DNA from 3 places in the Ectobacillus soli genome. Region 3 is predicted to be linked to each of the others. Evidence: riboswitches for the same ligand, from Rfam matches in the RefSeq annotation. Region 3 holds a riboswitch; each other region holds the start of a gene.
The links. Region 3 has a riboswitch for thiamine pyrophosphate ahead of tenA (thiaminase II). Riboswitches for the same ligand answer to the same signal wherever they lie in the genome.

Region 1 (4,606 bases), on a different contig from region 3:
CCTTACTAGCAGCCGCAATACGCGAGGCTTCTATTCCGCTTAGTAGGTCAGGATTAGGAGTATATATATTAAGAATGCAAGCACCATTTTCTACAAGTTCCTCCAGCCCTCTTGCCTTCCACATTGGATATTCTGTAAATGCTTCATCAGGTGCATTCTCATATTTAATACGTGTTAGCTCATCGTCATTCCACTCAATGTATACATGCTTCGCTCCTGCTTTATATGCTTGTTTCGCAACTAAACGAGCAAACGGCGCCGCCTCTAAAAGAGAATTGACAAGTACCGTCTGGCCAGGCTGTACGTTCACACCAACGCGAACTGCAAGCTCTGCATATTTTTCTATTTTCTCTTGAAAGTTTGACATATCTCTACCTCCATTTGTATGTAATGGCATCATAAGGAACAAATTAACAATCCTTTTCAACAGTATAACAAACGATAGCTAAGAAGACGAATTTCATTTATTCTCTTACTTACATAGAAAAAGGGGCGTCTCTGCATAGAGACAGCCCCTTCTTTCTTCCGTCCTACTTCTTTATAGAATCCGCTAATTGCTTCGTCGCCTCATACGGGGAATCCGCCAAGCTAATTGCAGAAATTACAGACACACCATCGGCACCCGCTGCCATTACTTCTCCTGCATTTCCTGCATGAATACCACCGATTCCAACGATTGGAATATCGAATCCGTTCTTTCGCATCATTTCCAATCCTTCAGTTCCGCACACCGGCTCCGCATCATCCTTGCTGTTTGTCGGAAAGATAGGCCCCACTCCAAAGTAATCAGCTCCACTTGCAACGGCGCGGTGAGCCTCCTCTAAGCTGTGTACAGAAACACCTAGTATCTTATCGCCAATTTTTTTTCGAACATTGTCTGCTTCTTCGTCTGTTTGTCCAATATGAACACCATCCGCATCAATTGCAAGAGCCAAATCCACATCGTCATTTACGATAAAAGGAACATCGTTTGCTTTGCATAATGCTTGTACCTCTTTGGCAAGCCGAACCTTTTCCTCACCTATTACAGCTCCGTTACCTTTTTCTCGAAACTGAAACATGGTAATACCGCCTTGGATCGCTTGCTCAACTACTTGTATCAGATTGGATTTACAGTTCGTACTTCCAGCAATAAAGTAGACTTGCATCATATTCCGGATTGTATTCGCATGTACTCGTGTCATTCTACTTACCTTCCTTGTAGGCCCAATGATTCGTTGGACCATGACCGTGGCCAAGACCAAGATTTTTTTCTATGGCAGCCTGAATGAAATCCTTTGCTACTTGGACGGCTTCCTCAACCGTTTTACCTTGTGCAAGACTTGCAGCAACTGCCGCCGCGAATGTACATCCTGTACCGTGCGTGTGCTTTGTCTCGATCTTCTTACTTGTAAAGTAGGTAAACGAAGTACCATCGAATAGTAAATCAATCGCTTCATCTTCTATATCATCGTGTCCGCCCTTGATGACAACATACTTTACACCCAACTCAAAGAGCTTTCTTGCGGCTAGCTGACGCTCTTCCATCGTATTGATTGTTATTCCCGTTATTGCCTCGGCTTCGGGGATATTTGGTGTGACTACCTTTGCAAGCGGCAACAATTCTTCCTTTAGTGCCTTCATCGCTTCTTGCTGCAATAATGGGGCTCCCCCTTTTGCAATCATAACTGGATCAACAACAACCTGCTCCCAGCCAAACTTACGAATCTTCTCTGCAACAGTATGAATAATGCTGCTATCGAACAACATCCCCGTTTTTACAGCATCGACTCCAATATCACTTGCAACCGATTCAATCTGCTCAGCTACTGCAGATGGCAACATTGGATATACTCCTTGCACACCAAGTGTATTTTGTGCTGTTACAGCTGTTATAGCAGACATTCCGAATACCTTTAACTCCTGAAATGTCTTTAAATCCGCTTGTATTCCAGCACCGCCGCCGCTATCAGACCCTGCAATGGTTAATGCTCTGTATACCATTTGGCATCCTCCTTACTTAATGTTACCGTATTTTATCACGTCAGCCGGTTCAACAAGAGCCAACTGATTTAGAAATTCAATTTGAAAGCTTCCAGGAACTTCCCCTGATTTAGCTAGCGCCAACTCAGCTGCTACCTCATAACTAGTAAGAGCTGCAATCGCTGCTGCAACATAATCTTGTTCCACTGCTGCAAATGCTCCAACAACAGCAGTAAGTAAGCAACCCGTTCCTGTTACTTTTGTTAAGATTGAGTGTCCATTTTCAATAGTATACGTTTCTGTACCATTCGACACAACATCTAGTTTACCAGTAATCGCAACCGTTGTATGCAATTGCTTCGCAGCCTTTTCTGCTAATTCCACAATATTTAAATCGCCTTCTCCGGCGTCAACGCCTTTAATCTCCCATTTCTCTCCAATTACATTTGCGATTTCGGCTGCATTTCCGCGTATAACGGCAAGGTCTAGTTCTTTTGCTAGAAGTCGTGCTGTTTCTGTGCGGTACGGCGTTGCTCCTGCGCCAACTGGATCGAAAATAACAGGTGTATTCGCTTCATTTGCTGCCTTCCCGGCCATTAGCATAACTTCCACCATATTTGCATTGATTGTTCCCATATTTAAAACAATACTACCCGCCATTCTTGCAATATCTGCAACCTCTTCTTTTGCATCTGCCATAAACGGAGATGCTCCGAGTGCAAGTAGACCATTTGCAGAAAAGTTTGCCACTACGATATTCGTAATATTGTGTACGAGTGGATTTACCTCACGTACTTTGGTTAGAATCATTGCTATTTTTGCTACATCCATTCTTCTTCATCCCTTCTACACTTTTTTACCAACGTAAAAAACACTCTGCGTATGCAAAGTGTTTTGAATAGGTTCAATTCACAATCCCTACGCTGGCATTATCCAACAGGTTCAAGCGGTCTACGACAGAATAGTCGTACTCTCAGCCTACTTCCATAGGCTCCCGAATCTATTTTCCTTCATTCCCGAATCACAAGGAACACGATAATAACTCATTTTCTAACTTTCTAGTAAATTTTACTCGCATGTTCAGAAAAATTCAAGAAAATATGATTCTGTGATTATAGAAGAAGGACGCCCTGCAAGCAGGACGTCCTTCTAATTCTAGTACTATTAGAATTTTTCTTGATATTGTTCAAGTTCCCAAGTGTGTACAGAAGTTCTGTAGCTATCCCACTCAGCTTTTTTAGCTGCTACGTATTCGTTGTATACGTGTTCACCTAGAGTTGCTTTACCAATATCACCAGCTTCAAGTGCTGCAATCGCACCTTCTAAGCTTCCTGGTAAATTATCAATACCAAGTTCTTCACGTTTTTCAGTGCTCATGTGGAAGATATCTGCATCAATTGCTGCTGGAGCTGTTAAACCTTTTTCAATTCCGTCTAGGCCGGCAGCTGCAACTACTGCATATGCAAGATATGGATTTGCAGATGGATCTGGGCAACGAAGTTCAACACGAGTAGCTACGCCGCGTTTAGCAGGGATACGAATTAAAGCAGAACGGTTAGATGCTGACCATGCAATGTAGCAAGGTGCTTCATAACCAGGTACAAGACGTTTGTAAGAGTTTACTAGTGGATTTGTTACGGCTACAAAGCTCTTTACATTTGTTAATACACCTGCGATAAATGCATATGCATCTTTTGATAATTGTGCTTCATCACTTGGATCAAAGAATGCATTTTCTCCGTCTTTAAAGAAAGACATGTTAACGTGCATTCCAGAACCATTAATACCAAATACCGGTTTTGGCATAAACGTAGCATGTAAGCCAAATTGGCTTGCAATTGTTTTAACAACCCATTTATATGTTGTTGCTTTATCAGCTGCACCTAGTACATCTGCATATTTGAAGCCAATTTCATGTTGGCCAATTGCCACTTCATGGTGAGAAGCTTCAATAGTGAAGCCCATAGCTTTTAGTGCACGGAAAATTTCTAAACGAACGCGTGCACCAAGGTCTTTAGGAGACGTTTCGAAATAATCACCGTTATCTTGTGTAATAGTAGTTGCTTTACCATTATCGTCTGTTTTAAATAAGAAGAATTCTAGTTCAGGTCCGACAGAAATTGTATATCCTTTTTCAGCAGCCTTGTCGACCGTACGTTGTAGTACGTTACGAGTGTCACCATCAAATGAAGTACCATCTGGGTTTTTCGCACTACAGATAAAACGAGCTTCAGCATATCCTTCTTCTACAGACCAAGGAAGAACTGCAAATGTAGTTAAATCTGGTTCTAAATATAAATCTGAACGATTAATTGGAGAGAAACCTGCAATAGAAGAACCATCAAACATAACCTTACCTTCTACTACATCATCTAATTGTTCAACTGTTACGGTTACTTGTTTTAAAATCCCTTCCATATCTACAAATTGCAAATGAAGAAGCTCAACGCTCTTCGATTCAATGATTTCTTTAATTTCATCAACAATAGAACCTTCAGTAGTTCCAGTTACATATAGCTGTGTCATGATATGAAACCTCCCGTTTTCCCGTTATATTATCTAACATGATTTTATTATAGACTATCTATTTTATATTTTACAATACATTTATTTAAAATTTTTTCAGAATCTTCGGTATTTGTTG
Region 2 (4,606 bases), on a different contig from region 3:
ACAGTTCTCCTGCATGGTATGGACTTTTTCTTGCATATCACGAATGCTATTTTGCATGATTTCTATTTCTCTTTTTATTTTCTGTATTTCTTTCAAACTACTGTTATCGATAAATTTTTGATCCATCGCTAACAAATTCCTTTGCTTTTTGTTTCATTCCTTCTTCTGCTTCCCCCTCAGAACCTTCCCAATCCATTCCTCGAATGTCATGAGAAATTCTCATCGAGCAAAACTTTGGTCCGCACATGGAGCAAAAATGAGCTGTTTTTGCTCCTTCAGCTGGAAGCGTTTCGTCATGGTATTCTCTTGCACGTTCTGGATCGAGGGATAAGTTAAATTGATCGTTCCATCGAAATTCAAAGCGTGCTTTCGATAAAGCATTGTCTCGGTCCATAGCACCCGGATGTCCCTTTGCTAAATCAGCAGCATGAGCAGCAATTTTGTAAGTAATGACGCCTTCCCGAACATCATCTTTATTTGGCAATCCGAGATGCTCTTTTGGCGTTACGTAACAAAGCATTGCTGTTCCAAACCAACCAATCATTGCAGCGCCGATGGCTGATGTAATGTGGTCATATCCTGGTGCGATATCAGTTGTTAACGGTCCTAATGTATAAAACGGTGCTTCTTGACAGATTTCAAGCTGCTTATCCATATTTTCTTTAATCTTATGCATGGGCACATGACCTGGACCTTCAATCATAACCTGTACATCATGCTTCCATGCGATTTTCGTTAACTCTCCTAACGTTTCAAGCTCAGCAAATTGTGCTTCATCATTGGCATCAGCTAATGATCCTGGTCGTAATCCATCTCCAAGTGAAACAGAAATATCGTATTGTTTTAAGATTTCACATATTTCTTCAAAATGTGTGTATAGGAAGTTTTCTTGATGATGCGCTAGACACCACTGTGCCAAAATGGAACCACCGCGGGATACAATCCCTGTTGTGCGTTTTGCAGTTAACGGAACATAGCGTAACAAAACCCCAGCATGAATCGTAAAGTAATCGACGCCTTGTTCCGCCTGTTCAATTAATGTATCTCGGTATACATCCCATGTTAAATCCTCTGCTACGCCATTTACTTTTTCAAGTGCCTGATAAATAGGTACTGTACCAACCGGAACAGGAGCATTGCGAACAATCCACTCTCTCGTTGTATGAATATTTTTACCTGTTGATAGATCCATAATCGTATCTGCGCCCCATCTTGTAGCCCACGTCATTTTCTCAACCTCTTGCTCGATTGAGGAACTAACAGCAGAATTCCCAATGTTCGCATTTATTTTGACTAGAAAATTACGTCCAATAATCATTGGCTCACTTTCTGGGTGATTAATATTTGCTGGTATAATGGCTCGTCCCTTTGCTACCTCATCCCGAACAAACTCCGGATCCATATTTTCACGAATCGCAATGTACTCCATTTCAGAGGTAATCACGCCTTGCTTTGCGTAATGCATTTGCGTTACATTTTGCCCTTCTTTTGCCCGTAGCGGTGCTGTCGTTCGATTTGGAAACCATTCAAGATTTGCACGAATATCATCTTCTGTGTATCCGTTATCTACAGGTTTGATTTCTCTCCCTGCACACGTCTGTACATCATTACGTTCCAAAATCCATTGTTTGCGTAATTTCGGAAGTCCTTTTCTAATGTCAACATCACAATCTATGTCTGTGTAAGGACCGCTCGTATCATATACACGAACAGGAGCATTTTCTTCTTCCCCGAAGGACGTAACCGTCTGGCTTAACTCAATTTCCCTCATAGGAACTTGAATATCTCCTCTGGAACCTTCCACGTACACTTTCTTACTTCCCATAAACTGTGATTTTAATTCTACGTTTACATCTTGCTTCTGCATGTAACTTCCTCCTTAAAATGGCTTTGTGACCTAGGAGCTACAGCATAGTTTCTCCGCTTGATTGAGTGGCAATCAAGTAAAGGAAAGACAATAAAATAAGGTTCTGTATACACAGAACCTGATTCATCGTCAAAAAGTAGTGGCGTGCTGAACAAAAGAAGACGCCTTCGTACTACTTCCCTACGCTGGTATGATCCAGATCAGGTTCAAAGGGTCAAAGAATTTACGCATTCTTTTCTCAGTCCAAGCAATTGGGCACCCCTAGTAGAGCTTTACGTATTACTATTAAGTTTGCATGTAAAACATATCATAATTTTCAGAAAAAGGAAATAGTATTTTCAACATAAACAATATGAATAACTTTTTAACATAAGGAAAAAGTTGTTCTACGTATACATCCATACTAAACCTCAAAAACTAGACTGATTTCTATATCCGATATACAAGGAGGCAACAAGTTTGAACAATCAACGAGCAAAACAGATTGCATCTTCACCCATTATGGCAAACGTTACCTTTGATGGAATTCCCGTTTATATCCAGGAAGTAAATGATAATTCCATGGCTCGGATCTATCCTCTACATGAGCCAGATGCAGAGCAAAGTGTCCCGGTAAGCAGCTTGGTAGAGCACTAAATAGCAAAAGGACCATTCTACTATCGTAGAATGGTCCTTCTCTATACGTTACTGATCTTTAAATGATTAATAATTTAACTCTACATTTCCATATTTAAATCCGCAAAGACAGTGAGTGGTTTACTTCCCAATGAATTCTTGTGACCAATAGTCTTGACTTGACGAATGACCAACACCAATCTTTGTGTAGTTCACATTTAAAATGTTAGCACGGTGACCTGTGCTGTTCATCCAAGCTTGTACAACTTCCTCTGCGGAGCGTTGTCCTTTTGCAAGATTTTCACCAGCATGAGAATACGTAATCCCAAATATTTTCATCATATCAAAAGGTGACCCATACGTTGGGCTGGTATGCGAAAAGTAATTTTTATTAAGCATGTCATTTGATTTCTCTTGAGCCATACTGGCCAATGTAGTATCCAGTTGAAGATCAGGAAGTCCATTTTTACGTCGCTGATCATTTGTTAATTGAACAACCTTCGCCTCCATACTATCAACTGCAGCATTAGAAGGTGTCGGTGGTGTCTGGCTCGGCGTTGGTGCTTTTGGTGCTATAGCATTTCCTTGATTTTGACATGGACATAATCCTGTATTCGAACCACTTTGAGGAGAATAGGCAACTGGAACTGGTGTTATATATCCTCCACCTGTGTTAGAGCGCATGTATTCATGCTTTGGTACATTATCACCATCAATACCTGGACGTGCCAACTCATTTCTAGGCATATTTTGTCGATTGTCGGCTGCATTGTTCATTCCAGTGTTTGCATTATATCCACAGCCACTTACCCCAAGTACAAAAATAGAAAGAACCGCAATTTTTGAAAAAAAACAAAAACTCCTCACTAAATCCCTCCTTCATCGTGAACTATTTTCACTTTTATTATTTGCTATAGCGAAGAAGAGATTCTAGGTAAGTGGCTCCTAAATTGGAAATGATGTATGCAAATCAATCAAAGAATAGCCTACAGGAATGGGGAAATAATAGAAGAGAAAACAAGGTGTTACTCTGTCTGTTCCAAAATGCATTTGGCTGCCTCTCCTGTAGTTACAAACACATTCATATAACCGCCGCGGAGCGCTCCGATCATTCCTGATACTTTTTTAAGGGATTCTGCAACACCAATGGAATAACGCGTCCGTTTTAATTTAGCAAGGTCAATTGTAATTGTTCGGTCAGATATTCCAGTATGGACTAGCACTCCATCTTTACCATAATTACAGGTACATCATACATTTGTAAAAGTAAAAATGATTGTTAAGTGAAATACGAGAAGCCTCCCACTAGAGGAGGCTTCTCGTATTACTATAAATCATAAAAATACGTATTCCCCTTGTCCAATTGCAATTGTTTTTTCTTTCAGATCATACGATTCTGTACGAAACAACAATTTTGTTAACTGGTTAGCATCACCTTGTTTAAAAATAAAGGACTTGTCGCCAATAGCAAGTGTTACAGAAGTTTCATCGGACTCTATAACAGCTAGCCCAAATAGCGCCTGCCAATGCGCTGCGACTGCTGATGGATCTGATACGTAGAAAACACCACTTTGAATGGTTGTATTCCCAGCTGGATGAGACTGAATAATACCACTTTTCGTAAGACTTTCCAACCGCTCCTCATCAGTACCCTTCCATTGAATCACAAAGGGATAAGTAAGACCCTGATAATCTCCGGCAATCGTAAACATGCGCCACTGTATAAGTTGTCCATGCGTGTCCAAACGCTTTCCGTCAATAATGGGTGATAAGGTTAACCCTTTTGCTTGTAAGGAAGCAGCGGTATCATCAATATCATCCGTTCGAATGGCAACGCGGCTAAGCACTTCATGTGCTGGCAACAAGGTAACCGAATCTTTAACAACAAGGTTTGATGCATCAGCATTCTTCGCTAACTCACGGTCTTCAATTCCTAAAAATTCAATGTAGGACAATCCAAAATAACTAAGTGCATTATATGTGCCCCATTGCTTATGAGAGCCGCCTTGGAACGCAATTAATCCATTATTATGAAACGTTTCAATGGCGTTGTCCAAGTCATTTACATAATGAACGGTATGATCCCAATTTACGGTTGTCATTTATTATCCCTTCCTAATTCAG
Region 3 (4,606 bases):
CTGGTTGATAGTAAATTCCTAACGTAACCTTTCCTGCAGCTGCTAATGTTAATGGATCTGTAGGATTCGAAGGAAATTGCACATTGACCTTCACACCTTCTTCTTTAAAATACCCCTTCTCTATTGCAGCATAAATAAAGCTATGCACGGCATTTGGATACCAATCTAGCATGATTGTAACTTCTTTTTCTTTCTTAGCAGTACCACCATTTGAACAACCAATTAATGCGACAACAAGGGCCGCAAATACAAGAACAAACTTTAAACGTTTCATGAATCCTTCCTCCAACCTACAAATTTTTTCTCAAATAAAGTGACAATAAATACAAAAATAATTGCTAGTAAAGATAATATAAAAATTGGAGCAAATACCCCAGCACCATCAAGCTGCGTCATCATGCGCTTGCTAAAATAGCCAAGTCCAGCCTGCGCACCTAACCATTCTCCAATTGCAGCACCAATTACACTAAAGGGCACAGCAACTTTTAATGCTGAAAAGAAAAATGGTAGTGACGCTGGTAACTTCAATTTAAAAAAGATATCTTTACGGGATGCACCATAAGTAATAAGCAACTCTTCCCATTCGCGCTTTGTAGAACGTAATCCGTCATAGGTATTCACAGCAATCGGAAAAAAGACAATAAGCACTGTTACAGTTACCTTGCTCCAAATGGAGTAGCCAAACCAAAGCACAAACAACGGGGCAAGCGCTGTTACGGGAATCGTCTGCGACGCAACAAGCAATGGATAAAAAGCACGCTCCACAAAAGGATGTAAGCTCATCGCTACAGCAAGTCCAACTCCTAATACAATGGAAATAGCTAAACCGATGACGACTACCGTTAGCGTTGCCGAAAGATGAACCGTGAACAAAATGGCACGAAGATCCCATATTTTTTGAAAAATGGCGCTAGGCGTCGGCAAAATATACATCGCATCCACAATCCTAGCTCCAATTTCCCATACAATTAAAAAAATAGTTACAACAAGAATAGAAGGAAAATAGTAATTTAGCTTTTTCATTGTTTCACCTTGCCTTGTAGCATACCAAGTAATGTTTCTTTCAATTGTAAAATTTCGGGTCGATTTATATCTTGTCTGCATCGTTCTTTTGGTAAAGGAACATTGAACGCTTGCATGGTTGAGATTGGCTTCTCTGTTACAACAAATATTCGCTGTGATAGAAACAACGCTTCCTCCACATCATGCGTAATAAATACTATCGTTTTGTTCCATTTCATCCATTGCTCATATAACCATTCCTGTAAGCTTAATTTCGTGATTGCATCTAATGCGCTGAACGGTTCATCGAGCAGGAGAATGTTGTTTCCTGTTAAAAATGTACGAAGAAAGGATACACGTTGCCGCATTCCACCTGACAAATCCTTTGGGTATTTGTTTTCATAGCCTTGCAATCCAAACTTCTCTAAATATTCGATTACTTTTTCTTGTGCTTTCTTTTTCTTCATTCCTTGGCATTCAAGCGAGATGGCTGCATTTTCTAAAATACTTCGCCACGGCAGCAACAAATCAGATTGGGGCATATAACCAACTGCACGGCTTCCGCGACTAACCGTAACATCTTGGATTGTGATACTTCCTTTATTTGTCTCTTCAAGTCCTGTAAGTAGCCTAAAAATAGTACTTTTCCCACATCCACTCGGTCCGATAATACTTATAAATTCACCCTGTTCAATCTGAAAATCCAAATCTTGGAGTATATTCTGTTTTTCTCCGTCATACGCAAACGAAACGTTATGAAAGCGAATGATGTTCTGCAAATCCCCACATCTCCTTACGGTACGCCATATCCCAGAACAAATATTCAAAACGACTTGTATTGATAAATATCTCTTCTAAACGAAGCAGCTCTTGTTTACTTTTACCTTCCGCGATTTCATTTAGCAAATCAATCATCCAAATGCAAAGTTCCCCGTACTCACTTGAGCTGTAGCCGCGAATCCACTCCCCATAAAACGGATGATCTACACTACCAGCAATTGCACTTAAGCGCTTTCCTATTTCCCAATAGCTCCACATACAAGGAAGTAAGGATGCAACCAACTCTGCAAGCGTCCCGCTTTGAGATACGGAAAGCATATAATGGGTATACGCTAAATTCATAGATGCAGACTTCGCCTCATCTAACTCCTGTAGATTGATTCCAAGACGCTGTGCATATTGCCTATGCAAGTTCATCTCACCATTTAAAATAGAGTCAATTTGCTTTGCAAATTTCCCCATAACAGTTGGGTCTGTTGCTTTTACAACTCCTAGAGCATATACCTTCGCATAATCTAGCAAGTACAAATAATCTTGGATGATATAAAATTGGAATTTACTACGATCGAGTGTACCGTCACCAATACCCGTAACAAACGGATGTTCATAAATTACTTTCCATACTGGCTTTGATCTCTCATATAGTTCATCACAAAATTTCACGAAAAAATCCCTCTCTCTATTTAATAACTCTGCTTGGCATACAAAAAGCCGCTTCTCATAAAGAAGCGGCTGTAAACAATGGATACTATTCATCGTCATACATCACTTCCCTTCGCTAGCATTACCTAGATCAGGTTCATAAGGGTTAAGGCAGTCGCCTCTCTCAGCTCATTTCGCACCCCTAGTGAAAAAGATATACACAAATAAAAAAGCCCAATTATTCACGACAGGAAAGTGGGCATTAATTTCATCGTCCGTTTGCTTTCCTCCGCTAGAATTATCTAGATCAGGTAAAAAGGGTCATGGACTTAAGGTCTCCTCTCAGCCGGCAACACCAGCTCCCCTAGCAATCTCATTAAATTGTGAACTTATTGTAACATTACGTTGCTTTTCCTGCAACTGTTTTACCTTGTAAGAACAATAGTTGGAAAAAATAACAGGTATTTCGTTCACCATCTTATCAAATCATCTAGTTTTTTAAGTACTATTATACGATTCGTTCTTGATTGCGAACTGTCAATAGTACTTTGTTACATTTTTATGATATTTTTTTGTTATTTTTATAAACAATAACAGATAAATGTTAAAAATAACAAAAACTATTATAAATATATTGAAAAATCATTAAATTAATAGAATAATATATATAGATGATAGTCATTTTAATTTATAACTACCTCATTTTTATATATAGCTCTATATGCAATTATTATTATAATAGGAGGAATTGCTATGAACGCTAGAACTCTTTTCGTTTCATCCGTTGCACTAGCTGCTTTACCATTCATTGTAGATTCTGTACAAGCAAGCAGTAATACTGCTGGAACTGTAAATGCAACCTATTTAAATGTTCGAACCGGTCCTAGTACAAATGATAGCGTAATTGGTGCCTTACCAAATCAAAGCAGCGTTACCATTCTAGGAGAAAGCGGTAATTGGTACAAAATTCAATACAACAATCAAGTTGCTTATGTAAGCAAAGATTATGTTACAGTTTCTTCTTCCAAATACAAAGTAACAGCAGATTCACTACGTGTTCGTAGCGGCGCAAGTACCAGTTCTTCTATTATAGGAATGTTAGGTAATGGGGATGAAGTTACAGTAGAGTCTGAAAATAATGGCTGGTGCAAAATTACATATAACAATCAGGCTGCCTATGTAAGCAAAGCTTTTCTCGCTTCCTCTAATTCTTCCACTTCATCTTCTGTTCAATCAACTTCTACATTTTATGTAAATGCAGATAGTTTACGTTTCAGAACAGGACCTGGAACAAACTATAACATTATTGATGTATTATCAAGTGGTCAAAAAGTAGAAGTAACTGGTCAATCCGGAAGTTGGTATAAAGTTCGTTACAACGGAAATGATGGATATGTTTCTAAAGATTATCTTTCTACTTCACAGAATGTAGCTACTTCTAGTTCTACTTCCACATCACAAGCTTCTTCTATCTTACATTGGCCTGCTTCTGGTGGAATTGTTACGAGTGATTTCGGTCCAAGATGGGGTAGCATGCACTATGGTGTCGATATTGCAGCGCCAGGAAATATCCAAATTCTTGCCGCAGCTTCCGGTACGGTCAGCCGTTCCTATTATTCTACAAGCTATGGTAATGTTGTATTCCTTACTCATCACATTAATGGACAACTTTACACAACCGTATATGCTCATATGAAAAATCGCTATGTAAGCGAAGGTGATACGGTCAGCCAAGGTCAAGTTCTAGGTTACATGGGAAGCACCGGAGAAGCTACAGGACAGCATTTACACTTCGAGCTTCACAAAGGAGAATGGAATTTCGCAAAATCAAATGCCATTAATCCTCTTCCTTATTTGCAACATTAAAAGTAGGCATTTATACAAAGCCTATTCGGAGGTTCGTTTGAATGAAAGATATACCTATATTTTTAGAATTATTATCCTTATTCGGACTTATTTGCTGTCTGTTTATCTTTAATGCAAGTCTTGCTTTTTTAATTATCTTAGTCTCATTTGTATCGTGTGAAATTTTTATGGAATGGCTTCAATTAAAACTTGCATCTTGGTTATCCATTACATACAAATTATCATATATAATTGCAGTCGGCATTGTAGCTATTAAAGAAAATGGACTGCATATGTCCTCTATGTTTGCAGTTTTCTTTATAGCCATACTACTTAT

Region 1: it holds a riboswitch for thiamine pyrophosphate, as region 3 does, so the genes downstream of both, thiM (hydroxyethylthiazole kinase) here and tenA (thiaminase II) in region 3, are expected to answer to the same signal.
Region 2: it holds a riboswitch for thiamine pyrophosphate, as region 3 does, so the genes downstream of both, thiC (phosphomethylpyrimidine synthase ThiC) here and tenA (thiaminase II) in region 3, are expected to answer to the same signal.

The regions. Positions count from the first base shown of each region.
Region 1 is NZ_JBGJZM010000003.1:116,027-120,632, reverse strand. Features, by position in the region: gene ACAN53_RS15130 (aminopeptidase) at 1-367, opposite strand, end outside; gene thiE (thiamine phosphate synthase) at 531-1,184, opposite strand; gene thiD (bifunctional hydroxymethylpyrimidine kinase/phosphomethylpyrimidine kinase) at 1,186-1,983, opposite strand; gene thiM (hydroxyethylthiazole kinase) at 1,996-2,793, opposite strand; TPP riboswitch at 2,861-2,970, opposite strand; gene glnA (type I glutamate--ammonia ligase) at 3,127-4,488, opposite strand.
Region 2 is NZ_JBGJZM010000002.1:492,798-497,403, forward strand. Features, by position in the region: gene thiC (phosphomethylpyrimidine synthase ThiC) at 104-1,867, opposite strand; TPP riboswitch at 2,028-2,140, opposite strand; gene ACAN53_RS14210 (H-type small acid-soluble spore protein) at 2,327-2,503, shown strand; gene ACAN53_RS14215 (CAP domain-containing protein) at 2,624-3,349, opposite strand; partial or broken gene ACAN53_RS14220 (sugar-binding domain-containing protein) at 3,508-3,720, opposite strand; gene ACAN53_RS14225 (VOC family protein) at 3,817-4,584, opposite strand; gene proC (pyrroline-5-carboxylate reductase) at 4,581-4,606, opposite strand, start outside.
Region 3 is NZ_JBGJZM010000001.1:2,326,197-2,330,802, forward strand. Features, by position in the region: gene ACAN53_RS11750 (ABC transporter substrate-binding protein) at 1-274, opposite strand, end outside; gene ACAN53_RS11755 (ABC transporter permease) at 271-1,023, opposite strand; gene ACAN53_RS11760 (ABC transporter ATP-binding protein) at 1,020-1,781, opposite strand; gene tenA (thiaminase II) at 1,756-2,445, opposite strand; TPP riboswitch at 2,536-2,638, opposite strand; TPP riboswitch at 2,692-2,800, opposite strand; gene ACAN53_RS11770 (SH3 domain-containing protein) at 3,178-4,290, shown strand; gene ACAN53_RS11775 (hypothetical protein) at 4,332-4,606, shown strand, end outside.